Regions from separate parts of the Brevibacillus sp. Leaf182 genome, predicted to be linked through region 2. Evidence: riboswitches for the same ligand, from Rfam matches in the RefSeq annotation. Region 2 holds a riboswitch; each other region holds the start of a gene.
The links. Region 2 has a riboswitch for S-adenosylmethionine ahead of ASG16_RS27460 (ABC transporter permease). Riboswitches for the same ligand answer to the same signal wherever they lie in the genome.
Positions count from the first base shown of each region.

Region 1: linked by a shared signal. The riboswitch ahead of ASG16_RS08325 (2,3-diketo-5-methylthiopentyl-1-phosphate enolase) and the one ahead of ASG16_RS27460 (ABC transporter permease) in region 2 are both predicted to bind S-adenosylmethionine.
Region 3: linked by a shared signal. The riboswitch ahead of ASG16_RS04260 (BMP family lipoprotein) and the one ahead of ASG16_RS27460 (ABC transporter permease) in region 2 are both predicted to bind S-adenosylmethionine.

Region 1 is NZ_LMPN02000018.1:112,616-116,776, forward strand. Features, by position in the region: gene mtnK (S-methyl-5-thioribose kinase) at 1-180, opposite strand, end outside; SAM riboswitch class I at 316-461, opposite strand; gene ASG16_RS08315 (anti-sigma factor) at 558-1,733, opposite strand; gene ASG16_RS08320 (sigma-70 family RNA polymerase sigma factor) at 1,733-2,209, opposite strand; SAM riboswitch class I at 2,382-2,558, shown strand; gene ASG16_RS08325 (2,3-diketo-5-methylthiopentyl-1-phosphate enolase) at 2,640-3,854, shown strand; gene ASG16_RS08330 (2-hydroxy-3-keto-5-methylthiopentenyl-1-phosphate phosphatase) at 3,851-4,161, shown strand, end outside.
Region 2 is NZ_LMPN02000036.1:238,561-242,721, forward strand. Features, by position in the region: gene ASG16_RS27450 (MBL fold metallo-hydrolase) at 1-473, shown strand, start outside; gene ASG16_RS27455 (sulfite exporter TauE/SafE family protein) at 505-1,296, shown strand; SAM riboswitch class I at 1,419-1,523, shown strand; gene ASG16_RS27460 (ABC transporter permease) at 1,633-2,565, shown strand; gene ASG16_RS27465 (ABC transporter permease) at 2,570-3,517, shown strand; gene ASG16_RS27470 (ABC transporter ATP-binding protein) at 3,531-4,161, shown strand, end outside.
Region 3 is NZ_LMPN02000015.1:290,117-294,277, reverse strand. Features, by position in the region: gene ASG16_RS04270 (PdaC/RsiV family protein) at 1-565, opposite strand, end outside; gene ASG16_RS04265 (methyl-accepting chemotaxis protein) at 721-2,196, shown strand; SAM riboswitch class I at 2,351-2,473, shown strand; gene ASG16_RS04260 (BMP family lipoprotein) at 2,674-3,702, shown strand; gene ASG16_RS04255 (ABC transporter ATP-binding protein) at 3,825-4,161, shown strand, end outside.

The DNA of each region.
Region 1 (4,161 bases), on a different contig from region 2:
AGGCAGTGCTTGCTTGACAATGACGCTCTTACCGGTTGCCGGCTCCTGAATGTCAAAAACCAGATTGAGGTTGCCATCCCCGATTTCGCGGCTGGTCAGCTCGGCTCCTTCGCTAAAAAGACCCGGTATTCCTTTTACGTACTCCACTGCTTCCTGTTCAGTCAATGCGCGATATGCCATGATTCCAAAACTCCCCTCTACGTATTTTTCCTCTATCTCTACTTGTTTTGTTTGAGTACCTGGAGCAATAAAAAGACCTCTTTTCCCGAAGAAAAGAGGTCGCTGTCGTCACGTGTAAGAACCGTGTTGATGTCCCCCTTATCTTCCAGACCACTTTTGTTTCTGCAGGAATTAGCACCGTGCATGTCGCCTGTCAATCAGTCGCTTCCTCGCGTCTGAATGGCGTCATGTCGGTTGCCGGGTATCATCGGGCCAGTCCCTCCACCTTCTCTGGATAAGGTATCCAAAACGTATTCGGTTTTTGATTTAGTTTGAATCATACAACCAACGCTTCCACGATGTCAACACCCTTTTGTGCAAAAATTCGCACCTTGCTATCAGTAGCTGTATTGTGTTCCGGATGCCGCAGGTCGCTCCCAATTCCACCAGTCTACCTTGCCAAGAAACGCTGCTGTTATCGACTTTTCGGACTTGAGCTTCAGTAGTTCTTTCGTAGGTCCAGTGAGGACGGCTCCGTAGATTCGCACTCCGTTTTGCTGCATGTAGTTGTATCGCTCTGCTATCTGTAGATCTCTGCCAAAGAGTAAGGATTTTCCGATATCGCGAGCCAGTTCTTCTTGCTCTGACAAATACCTCATCTCCTCCAGATAGTTTGCGATTACCTTGTCCCCATCCCCTTTTTCATATGCACCACCGTAATCCATTTCCCGCTGGGCAAATCCCCATACTTCCCCGGAACCAAACAGCACATCTCCGGCATCACTTTCAGCTTGCTTGAGCTCTACTCCTGTATCTACCGCAAACCAAACTGTATCTTGTCCAGAAGAGGTAACATGGCGGGTAACCAGTTTATAGTACTCGTCATACGTCAAAAAGTGATCAAAAGAAATCGCAAGCTGCGAAACGGTACCCTCGGGCAGCTTCTCCATCGTCGTCCAGGCAGCCGAAGTGAGAGACATGGTATCCTCCGTTTCCCCCTCTGTCGGATAACGGAAAAACAGCTTTTGCTCCCTGACCCCGTCCGTCCATTGCGGCTTGGCTTTCACGTTCCATAGCACATTCGTACTCTCAAATCGGCCCGCGTTCTTTTCTTCTCCCCCAACCCGCTCGCGTAGCTCCATGCTGATGTTTCCGTACAGCAATCCGACCTGTGAACCACTACTCCCCACTCTCACACCTGGTTGAGTAAAATTGACCATCGACTTCGCAACGCGGAACAGATCTTCATGCATCAGTGACCCAACCCAGCCATTCAGAATCAGCAACACAACTCCGGCCAAAAAGGGAAGCCCTATGGTGAATCCTGCGTTGGACAACCGATTTTTCCATTTCCCCCGTCGAACAATCGCACGCTGTTTTTCAGCCGACAGTGTTTCAGGCTGTTTTGTTTTCACGTTGTCCTCTCTCGTTTCTTCCCCCAACAAAAGCCTCTCCAACCGCTGTGCGTATTCCTCGTCAGCGGCTATTTCCTCCTCGAATTGTTTTGAATCTTCTCCCGCCATTTCCCCACGCAAATAAGCAAGCAGTCTTTGCTCGCGATCATCCTTGTTCATCACCGGTTTTCCTCCCTCCACAACTGCCGCATCTTTTGTCGCCCCCGAAACAAGGAACGCTTGACGTCTGCCAGCTCGATTCCGAGTACCTCTGCCATTTCCGCGTAGGAAAACTGCATGGCAAACAACAAAATGACCTGTCTCTGCTTTTCCGGAAGTTGCTCCAAATAGTCATGGGCCACTTCCCACAGCTCTTTGTTCACGACATGCTCTGCCGGATCAACCACCGAATGATCACGTCGCTCTGGCAAGGCTTCCACAAAGGCGAATCGTTGTTTCGTCTTCTTGCGATAACCGTCCACGAAAGCGTGATAGGCCACCTTGAACAGCCAGGGCCGTACTTTTTCCCCACGGTAGTCGTCCAAGGAAGAGAAGGCGCGACAAAAGGTTTCCTGTGTCAAATCCTCTGCCAGTCTCTCATCTCGTGTCAGCCGGAAAAGATAGCGGTAAATATCGTTTACATGCAGCTGGTACACATCCTCCAGACCTACTTTCCCAAGCCGTTCACACCCCTTCCTCCCTTACCACGAAAGAATTGCCAAAAAGTTTCACCTTCGTCTTATTTTTCTAATAATCCGCTGCACATTCTCTGCAAAAACAAAGATTGACTCCTGACAATGAACGTCATATCATGGGGGAAACGAATAACTCTTATCGCGAGCTGGCTGAGGGACTGGCCCTATGATGCCCGGCAACCGGCGCTATACCATGAATCGTACGCTGATGATGCGTACCTTGGATAGCGAAACGGTGCTAATTCCAACGGATAAGAGTCGAGATCGAGCTTTTTTGGCTCCTCTCGGCTACTGACCCGAGAGATGAGACGAGACGCTTTCCTAGTCGACAACCGCCTCCCCGCTCAATGGGGAGGCTTTTTTAATTTATACAAGGAGGATTAGACGTACCATGAGTGAACAACGTATCCTCGTCACCTATCTCACACAAGCAAAAGACTTGAACAAGAAAGCGCAGGCCATTGCTGTCGGCATGACAGTCGGTTCCTGGACGGACCTGCCGCTTGCCAAGCAAGCTGAGTTAGCGCCGTATCTTGGTGAAGCCGTGAGCGCGACACCACTTGAGACACTGGAAAACGGAGAAACACGCGGTTTGATTACCGTCAGCTATCCGACTCGTAATTTTACAGCAGACATTCCATCCTTGTTGACCGGAATATTCGGCAAACTATCGATGGACGGCAAGATCAAGCTCGTCGACATCGCTTTTCCTGACTCGTTCCTTCAGGCTTTTCCTGGACCGAAGTTCGGCATTGACGGTCTGCGCGAACGTTTAGCAGCACATAACCGACCGCTCTTGATGAGCATTTTCAAATCGTGCCTGGGCCTTCCTTTCGACGACCTGAAAACGCAATTCCGGGCACAAGCCTTGGGCGGAGTCGATCTGGTGAAAGATGACGAAATCTTCTTTGCAGATGACCGTGCTCCTTTTATCGAAAGGATCAAAGCGTTCAAGCAGATCGCTCAGGAGACCGAAGCCGAAACAGGCAAGCCCGTCCTCTATGCAGCCAACCTGACTGGACCTGTACATGAGCTGAACGAAAAAGCGAAACGTGCGGTAGATGCGGGTGCTGACTGCCTCTTGTTCAATGTGCTGGCCTTTGGCTTCGATGCCCTGCACCGTTTGGCAGCCGATCCTGATGTACACGTACCGATCATGGCGCATCCAGCATTGGCAGGCGCTTACTATCCATCACCCGACTACGGTATCGCCACCCCGCTTCTGCTCGGAACGTTGATGCGTGTAGCTGGGGCAGATTTGGTGCTCTTCCCATCTCCATATGGCAATGTCGCCTTGGACAAAACAGAAGCGTTGCAGCTCGCCAAGCATTTGACTGACCCGCTGAATGGTGTACGCCGTTCCTTCCCGGTTCCATCTGCCGGTATTCATCCGGGACTGGTTCCACAGCTTTATAAAGACTTCGGTCTGGATCAAATCGTCAATGCAGGAGGCGGAATCCACGGTCATCCCGGTGGAGCAACCGCAGGAGCAAAAGCATTCGTTGCTGCGATTGAGGCAGTCACCGCTAACCGAACACTGGAAGAAGCCGCCGCTGATTCACAAGAACTGGCGATCGCCCTAGAAAAGTGGGGTGGCGCACGATGAGCAAGAAGCTCGTCCTGTTCTGCGATTTCGACGGAACGATTACCGAAAAAGACAACATTGTAGCGATTGTCCGCAAGTTTGCTCCCCCTGAGTGGGAAGCCTTGACGGAGCAAATCCTTTCGCAAAAAATAAGCGTTCAGGAAGGAGTTGGCAAGCTGTTCCAACTCTTGCCCTCTTCCTTGCGCCAGGACATTATCGATTTTATTGTCCATGAAGCGACGATTCGCCTGGGATTTGCTGAATTCGTGAGCTATTGTCGCGAAGAAGGCATCGAGCTGTTGATCACGAGTGGCGGCATCGACTTTTT
Region 2 (4,161 bases):
GCTGGATCGTCGATTACGATCGCCCGGTTCATATCCTGGGCACCCCAGATGAGCTGGATGAGATTTTGCAAGCCTTGCATTCCGTAGGGATTGATCATGTCACAGGTTTTATCGACAGCGGCAAGCTACTGGAAGGCGAAGTGTCTGCACTCGAGACAATCAAAGAGGTAACACCGTTGGAGATTGCCGAACAGGTGAAAAAGGGAGAGGTTCACGTAGTAGATGTACGTAATCTCTCTGAGTGGAAGGAAGGACACATTCCAGATGCACAGCACATCATGCTCGGTACGCTCGCTATGCGGCTGGAGGAAATTCCTCACGATAAGCCGCTTCTCGTACAGTGCCGTTCCGGTGCTCGTTCCGCTATTGGAGCAAGCATTCTTCAGGCAAATGGATTCAAGGATGTCATGAATTTGAGCGGCGGAATCTTGAGATGGCAAATAGATGGCTTGGCAGTTGTAGAACGAGGATAAAACGAAGTGAGGTGTTGCAAAGGGTGAGCGTATGACTATCGACCTTGTGATCACACTGTTTGTTATCGGTTTCGCGGGATCATTTATCTCTGGTCTCGTCGGAATCGGGGGCTCCATCATCAAGTATCCGATGCTTCTGTACATTCCGCCCGCCTTTGGATTCGTTGCTTACACAGCTCACGAGGTATCCGGAATAAGTGCAGTCCAAGTATTTTTTGCCACCCTAGCTGCTGTTTGGACTCTGCGCAAAGATAAGCTTATTCATTACCAACTCGTACTGTATATGGGAAGTTCAATTATTGTCGGGAGCTTGCTTGGGGGATATGGAGGAAAATATCTTTCGGCAGAAGCCATCAATATCGTTTACGCCATCCTGGCTACCCTTGCTGTAATCTTGATGTTCCTGCCAAAAAAGCGAGTGGACGAGCGAGAACAGACAGAGGTTCTCTTTCATAAACCTACAGCCGTATTATCCGCTTTGATTGTCGGAGGCGCCTCAGGAATTGTCGGAGCTGCTGGCGCTTTTATTTTGGTTCCCATCATGTTGATCATCCTTAAGATCCCGACAAGGGTTACAATAGCTTCATCTCTTGCCATTACCTTTCTTTCTTCCATCGGTTCGACGGTAGGGAAAGGGATGGCGGGGGACATATTGCTGTGGCCATCCGTGATCATGGTAATCGCCAGTATCATGGCAGCGCCACTGGGTACGATGGTCAGCAAACGTTTGGACACACGGATTCTCCAAACCATTCTTGCCTTGTTGATCCTAGCCACCACGATTAAGATTTGGGCTGACATCCTCCTATTCAAACGTGTGTGAAGATTTACTTTTTTCATAAATAAAATAAAGAAAAATCAATTGTCATTGAACAGCATTGACATATCCGAGTAAAATGATAAGATAAAAAAGAATTTTACGATGAAACAAAATTTCATAGAACATTCTTATCGAGAGTGGTGGAGGGACTGGCCCGATGAAACCCGGCAACCTTGGTCTAATTGACCTTACGGTGCTAATTCCTGCGGAGTAATTCTGCGAGATGAGAAGGTGGGAACCGTGCAATTACCCCTCTTCTTTTCGGAGAGGGGTTTTCTGTATTTATAATTCGTAGTATTCACATCTATTTACTTACTATTATACAAAGGAGGAAACAATGTGCTTCATTATGCGGTCAAGCGTGGCTTTCTTATGATCGTTACGCTGTGGATTATTGTCACGGTGACGTTTGTGACCATGCACCTGATTCCGGGTGACCCGTTCGCGTCTGACGCCAAAATGCTTCCAGAAGAAGTGGTAAAGAACATGCGGGCGGAGTACAACCTGGATCAGCCAATCACGGTACAGTACCTGCTCTATCTGAAAGGTTTACTACAGTTTGACTTGGGGCCATCTATCCAGTCCAAGACGAGGGATGTGAACACGTTGATTGCAGAGGGATTTCCCGCCTCGGCTGTTCTGGGACTCCAGTCGTTTATTGTCGCGCTGGCAGGTGGAATCACACTCGGAATCGTAGCGGCACTCTATCACAATCGAACGCTGGATTTCTTATCTATGTTTGCAGCCATCATCGGGATCTCTGTCCCCAGTTTTATTCTGGCGCCACTGTTGATTAAGTACTTGGCGGTCAAATGGGAGCTTCTTCCTGTTGCTGCGTGGGGGAGCTGGGAACACTCGATTCTTCCAACGCTTGCGCTCGCTATCGGTCCGCTTGCCATTATCGCTCGTTTCGTACGAGCCAGCATGCTTGAGGTTTGGCAACAGGAATACATAAGTACGGCGGAGGCGAAAGGGCTTGGCACCTTTTCCATTGTCATTAGACACGGGATGCGCAATGCCATACTGCCGGTTCTTACCTTTATCGGACCACTGTTTGCCAACCTGATGACCGGAACCTTTGTGGTGGAAAAGATTTTCGCCATTCCCGGGCTCGGCAAATACTTCGTGGAAAGCATTTTTAACCGCGATTACCCCGTTATTTTGGGGACGACCGTGTTTTACAGCTTTGTGCTCATTTTTACTTTGTACATCATCGACCTGCTGTATCGGGTGATTGACCCGCGCATCAGATTGACGAGTGGAGGGAAGTAACGACATGGCCAATCAGGCAACACAGCTAGACTCCCTGTTTCGACCAGTAGACCGAAACCGACTATCCGAAGGAATTCGCGAACGTCCCAGCCTAGGGTACTGGCAGGAGGTATTGCAGCGAGTATTCCACAACAAGCTGGCCATGCTCGGGTTTTTCCTGCTCGCAGCAGTGGTGACTCTCTCGATCATCGGACCGATGCTCGTACCCCATAGCCCGCATGAACAGTCATTGACGAAGGGTAATCTGCCACTGTCGGGCGAGCACTGGTTTGGAACGGATGACTTGGGTCGGGACATGTGGGCACGTACCTGGGTAGGTGGTCAAATCTCTTTGTTTATTGGTGTGGCGGCAGCTGCCATTGACCTAGTGATCGGCGTAATCATCGGCGGGATATCTGGTTACATGGCAGGGAGGAACAAGCTGGGAGATCGTGTGGACAACATCCTGATGCGGTTAGCTGAAATTCTATACAGCATTCCGTATCTGCTAGTGGTAATCCTGCTGATGGTGGTTCTGGAGCCTGGTCTCACAACGATCATTATTGCCCTTTCACTAACCGGCTGGGTCGGCATGGCGCGCCTGGTCAGAGGGCAAATCATGCAGATCAAGCGTCAGGAGTTTGTACTGGCGGCAGAAAAGCTGGGTACCTCGCATGCCAAAATCATCAGGAAGCATCTGCTGCCGAATACGATCGGCGTCATCATCGTCAACCTGACTTTTACGATCCCGCACGCGATTTTCGCCGAATCGTTTCTCAGCTTTCTTGGGCTGGGTGTACAGGCGCCAACCGCTAGCTGGGGAACCATGGCTAACGACGCGCTGGCGGTTATGCTGAGCGGACAGTGGTGGCGGCTGTTTTTTCCGGGATTCATGATTTCGCTTACCATGTTCGCGTGCAATGCACTCGGGGACGGTTTGCAGGACGCACTGGACCCGCGGATCAGGAAATGAGGAGGAGTACATCGTGAAACCATTGTTGGAAGTAGATCAGCTACGCGTCTCCTTTCGCACGTACGGTGGAGAGGTGCAGGCAGTAAGAGGGGTTTCCTTTTCTGTGAAGGAAGGAGAGACGCTGGCGATTGTCGGGGAAAGCGGATGCGGAAAAAGTGTGACTGCTCGGGCATTGATGGGGATGATTCCGCCGCGATCCGGTCAGGTAAAAGGTGGCAGCATTCGGTTTCGCGGGCGTGAACTGACTGGGCTGACGAAGCTGGAATGGCAGCAGGTTCGCGGCTCGCAGATCGGCATGATTTTCCAAGACCCGATGACTTCGCTGAACCCCACGATGAAAATCGGTTTACAGATTGCGGAAGGGCTGATCAAACATCGAAAGCAGACGAAGTCGCAAGCAAAGGAAGAGACACTGAAACTGCTAGAGAGAGTGGGCATTCCGGAAGCGGCGAGGCGTTTTGAACAATATCCGCACGAGCTAAGCGGAGGCATGCGGCAGCGTGTTGGAATCGCTATGGCGCTTGCTTGCCAACCGCAGTTGGTTGTCGCCGACGAACCGACGACAGCGCTCGACGTGACCATTCAGGCACAGATTCTTCGTCTGATGAGGGAGTTGCAGGAGCAGTTAAACACGTCGATCATTT
Region 3 (4,161 bases), on a different contig from region 2:
GTTCATAGACGGAAATGGGGAACATGGGGAAACCGACGTAATAGGGCGTAATTTCGTATAACTGGAAGTAGATGACCAGTGCTTTGTCTGCGAGGTAATAATCTTGATCGGGCTTAATTGAAGTAAAGCCATTGAGTGTGGGGATGTTTCTTTCTTTGATTTGACGCTTGATGTTTTCAGAAATCACCTTGACGTAATCGCTTCCTGGCTTGAACAATTCCCGCAGCGTATACAGCTTGCCTGTTTGGATATCTGCGGTGATCGACCCGAGGAAGGTCATGCCGTGAGCCATTTGCGGTGTGTAGGCGTAGTTGCTCAACACGACGCTGAAAATACCGCGTTCGTTTGTCTTGATCTCGTAGCTTCCTTGCATTTCTGTATTTCCCGGCACCTGGACTCGTTGCTGCTCGTGAATTAAGCCTTGAACCGTTTGAGAAATCGCCCGGTTGATCTCTTTTTCTGCTTGCTGATTGGATAAGCCTGCCAATTGGGGATAGTAAATCGTGGTGTTCGGACGGCTAATCGTCCGTGTCAGCACAGTAGCTGGCAATTGATTGAGTTCCACTTTTCTCCGGTTGCCTCCTGTACGTGTGAGTTGTGTAATAGCCTATTCGAAATTGTTTTTGGCTGTTCTCACTTTTTTCACAAATTTGGCAAAGGTTTGGCTATATAATGGGGAAAGAATCCGATACATAAGTAATAGGAAAAAGGGGGGCAATTATGATTCAATTGATTCGCAATACCTTGACTGACAAAGAAGGCTTTATGATTTTCATCCTATGGAATCATTTATGGATGGCGGGACTCATTGCCTACCAAATGGATGTGAACTTCTGGAAAGTGACGTCCTTGGGATTGCTGGTCACTTTAATTGTTTCGCCGTATTATTTCATTCGCAAAGATAGTCATGTGATTCGTTATCTGGTAGCAATCGGACTCATGTTTTATGCGATTTCATTCGATCACTTTACCACTTATCAAGAGGTTTCGTTCCTCGCCTTCATCGTCATGGGCTTTTTGGCAGCCTATTTGGACTGGAAGCTGGTAGTAACAGCGGGAATTGCCCAAATCGTCGTCACGGTTGTCGGGTTTTATACGGGAACGTACGAGATTTTCAACGGTGATTTTTCCGAGCTTAATCTGGGTGTGCGGATCGTAGCGATTCTCATGATGATGGGAGCCGTCACGTATCTGTGTCTCGCCGGACAAGCCTCCCTGCAAAAAGCGCACGACGCAAGGCAGGAAGCGGAAGAGAAGGAGCGCCGTCTGGAAGAAATGCTTTTGAACATCAAGGAAATGACGGAGCAACTGGATCGTACAAGCGATCATGTTCATGAGCATGCGGAAGGTACGAAGCGCAATACAGATGAAATGATGGTAGCCTTCAAGGAAGTCGCCGTCGGTATGGAATCGCAGGCGAATTCTACGGTGAAGATCGAAGAAGAGGTTCAATCCATCGACCAGGAAATCGAGGCAGTCACAACACAGACCAATGCAATGAAAACGGAATCGCAACAAAACAACCGTCGTCTGATAGATAGTGTTCAGATGATGAACGAGCTGTCCTTGCAGATGGAGCAAATTGTGCAGGCAGTCAATGTAGCAGCCTCTACGATTCACCAGCTCAATCGGCAGGCGAATCGCGTAGAGGAAATTGTCGGCGCGATTAATCAGATCGCGACACAAACGAATCTCTTGGCGCTGAATGCAGCGATTGAATCGGCGCGTGCAGGCGAGCATGGACGTGGATTTGCTGTTGTCGCGGATGAGGTACGCAAGCTGGCGGAACAAAGCGCGACAGCTACGCAGGAAATTACCGACATTTTGAAATCTCTCCATCAGGAAAGTGAGAATGCGGTGCAGCATATGAGCAATGGGGAAACGTCTGTTGCAAAAGGCCAAGAGCTGGCCGTGAAAACAGTGGCCTCCATCGAAGCAGTGCGTGCGGGGATGATGGCCTTCCTGGAAGCGGCTGATCAAGTAAGCTCCAGCATGGACCGGGTAAAAGTGCGTTCCGGTGAAGTTGCCATCGAGATGTCGACCATTACAGCGGTAACCGAGGAATCCGTAGCGAACTTGGAAGAGCTGTTTGCGACAGCAGAAAACCAGCATCAAAAAGTGCGTGAGATTACGGAAGAGCTGGGCGAGTTGAATACGTTGTCTCATCGTCTCCAGCAAACCTTTCACGTAAAATAGTAGGGGCCGTGGTTCTCGCCAATTTCTCGGTGCTAAAAAGACGACTTTTTAAACTTCGATGTACTTTTAGAAGTGTTTGGAATTGAGAAAAAAGAATTGCATTTTTGAACCGTTCTGCTAGAATGAATTCCATTGTAACTAAATATATTCACCTACCTTATCAAGAGCGGCGGAGGGACTGGCCCGATGATGCCCGGCAACCACTGATCATGTCTATGCATGAACAGAAAGGTGCCAATTCCTGCAAAACCTGTACCATGGTTTTGACAGATGAGGAAGAGAATGGCTACGTACGCAAACTCTTCCTCCGGGGAGAGTTTTTTTGTTGTATTTGTTAAAGACGAGGGGGAATATACGAACGATGAATTAATTTTATAAGAGAATATTCGTAAATGGTATTGAAAAAATGGGTAAAAAGCCGTACATTACCTAATAGGATAAAGAAAAACGTAAAGTTCGGATAGGGAGAGATACATCATGAAGAAGCTATTGCTCGCATTAACGACATTCGCAGTATTGGCAACAGGGTGCTCGACTGGCACAAGCGCACCTGCTGATCAGCCAGGGGGACAAGCAGCAGGACAAGAGGGCGCAGCCAAAAAGCGAATTGCCTTGATTTTGCCCGAGAAAATCGGTGTGAATCCGTTCTTCCAACAAATGGATGAGGGTGCGAAGAAAGCCGCACAAGAGCTGGGTGCAGAAGTGAAAACGATTGAATCTACGGACCATGGAGCGATTGAAGAGAATTTGCGCGTGGCTGTTGCAGAAAATTATGATTTGATCATCACTTCTTCCTTTACATCAGAGGATGCATTGAAAAAAGTAGCTACCGAAAATCCTGACCGTAATTTTGCGATTATTGATACTGTAGTGGATTTGCCAAACGTTCGCAGTGTTACCTTCCGTGAGCAGGAAGCGGCTTACCTGGTGGGAGCAGCAGCAGGTCTGGCAACGAAAACGAACAAAGTGGGCATGGTTGTCGCTCTTGATATCCCGCAGTTGAAAAAATGGACAGTTGGCTTCGAAGAGGGCTTGAAAGCGACGAATCCAAAAGCAGAGCTGATGGTCAACTATGTAGGTAGCTTCACTGACCCGGCAAAAGCGAAGGAATTGGCTTTGCTCCAAGCTTCCAAAGGCGCTGACTTCATTAACGGTGCAGCAGCAGTAGGCGACCTTGGCGTTTTCGAGGCAGCGAAGGAAAAAGGCTTCTTCACAGCAGGTCAGGACGTTGACCGTACGACGATTGATCCAGAGCATATTGTTCTGTCCCAATTGAAAGGGACTGACGCGGCAGCTTATGAAACCGTGAAGACCTTTGTAGAAGGAACATTCAAACCAGGTGTTGTTGCGTACGGCCTGAAGGAAAAAGGTGTTGGTGTAACCTATGTAACGCACGAAAGCAAAACGCCTTTGCATGCTTTTATTGGACAAGAAGTGGTGGATAAAGTGAAAGCGATCAGCGATGAGATTGTAGCGGGCACTCGCAAAGTACCAGACCAGTTTTAAAAAGGTAGCTCGGTGCTGAACGTTTATTTATAGCTTGTGCACAGTGATGGATGTGACCGACTACGGCTGTGTAGTCGGTCTTCCATTTTCATAAAAGGACGTACAGAAATGAGGGAGTGGGAATGACCGATCGCTTGGAAATGAGGGCCATGACCAAGAAGTACGGAGATTTTACCGCCAACGACAAGGTGTCGTTCTCACTGGCAGCAGGAGAAGTCCACGCGATTGTCGGGGAAAATGGAGCGGGCAAAACGACACTGATGCGGATGCTGTACGGGATGGAGCAGCCGACGTCGGGAGAGATCGTGTTAAACGGTAAGCCAGTCGTTTTTCGCGGACCAGAGGATGCGATTCGAAAAGGGATCGGGATGGTTCACCAGCACTTTATGCTCTTCGGAGAATTCAGTGTGACTGAAAATATCGTGATCGGATACGAGCCGAAGCAAGCGGGTTTTTTCA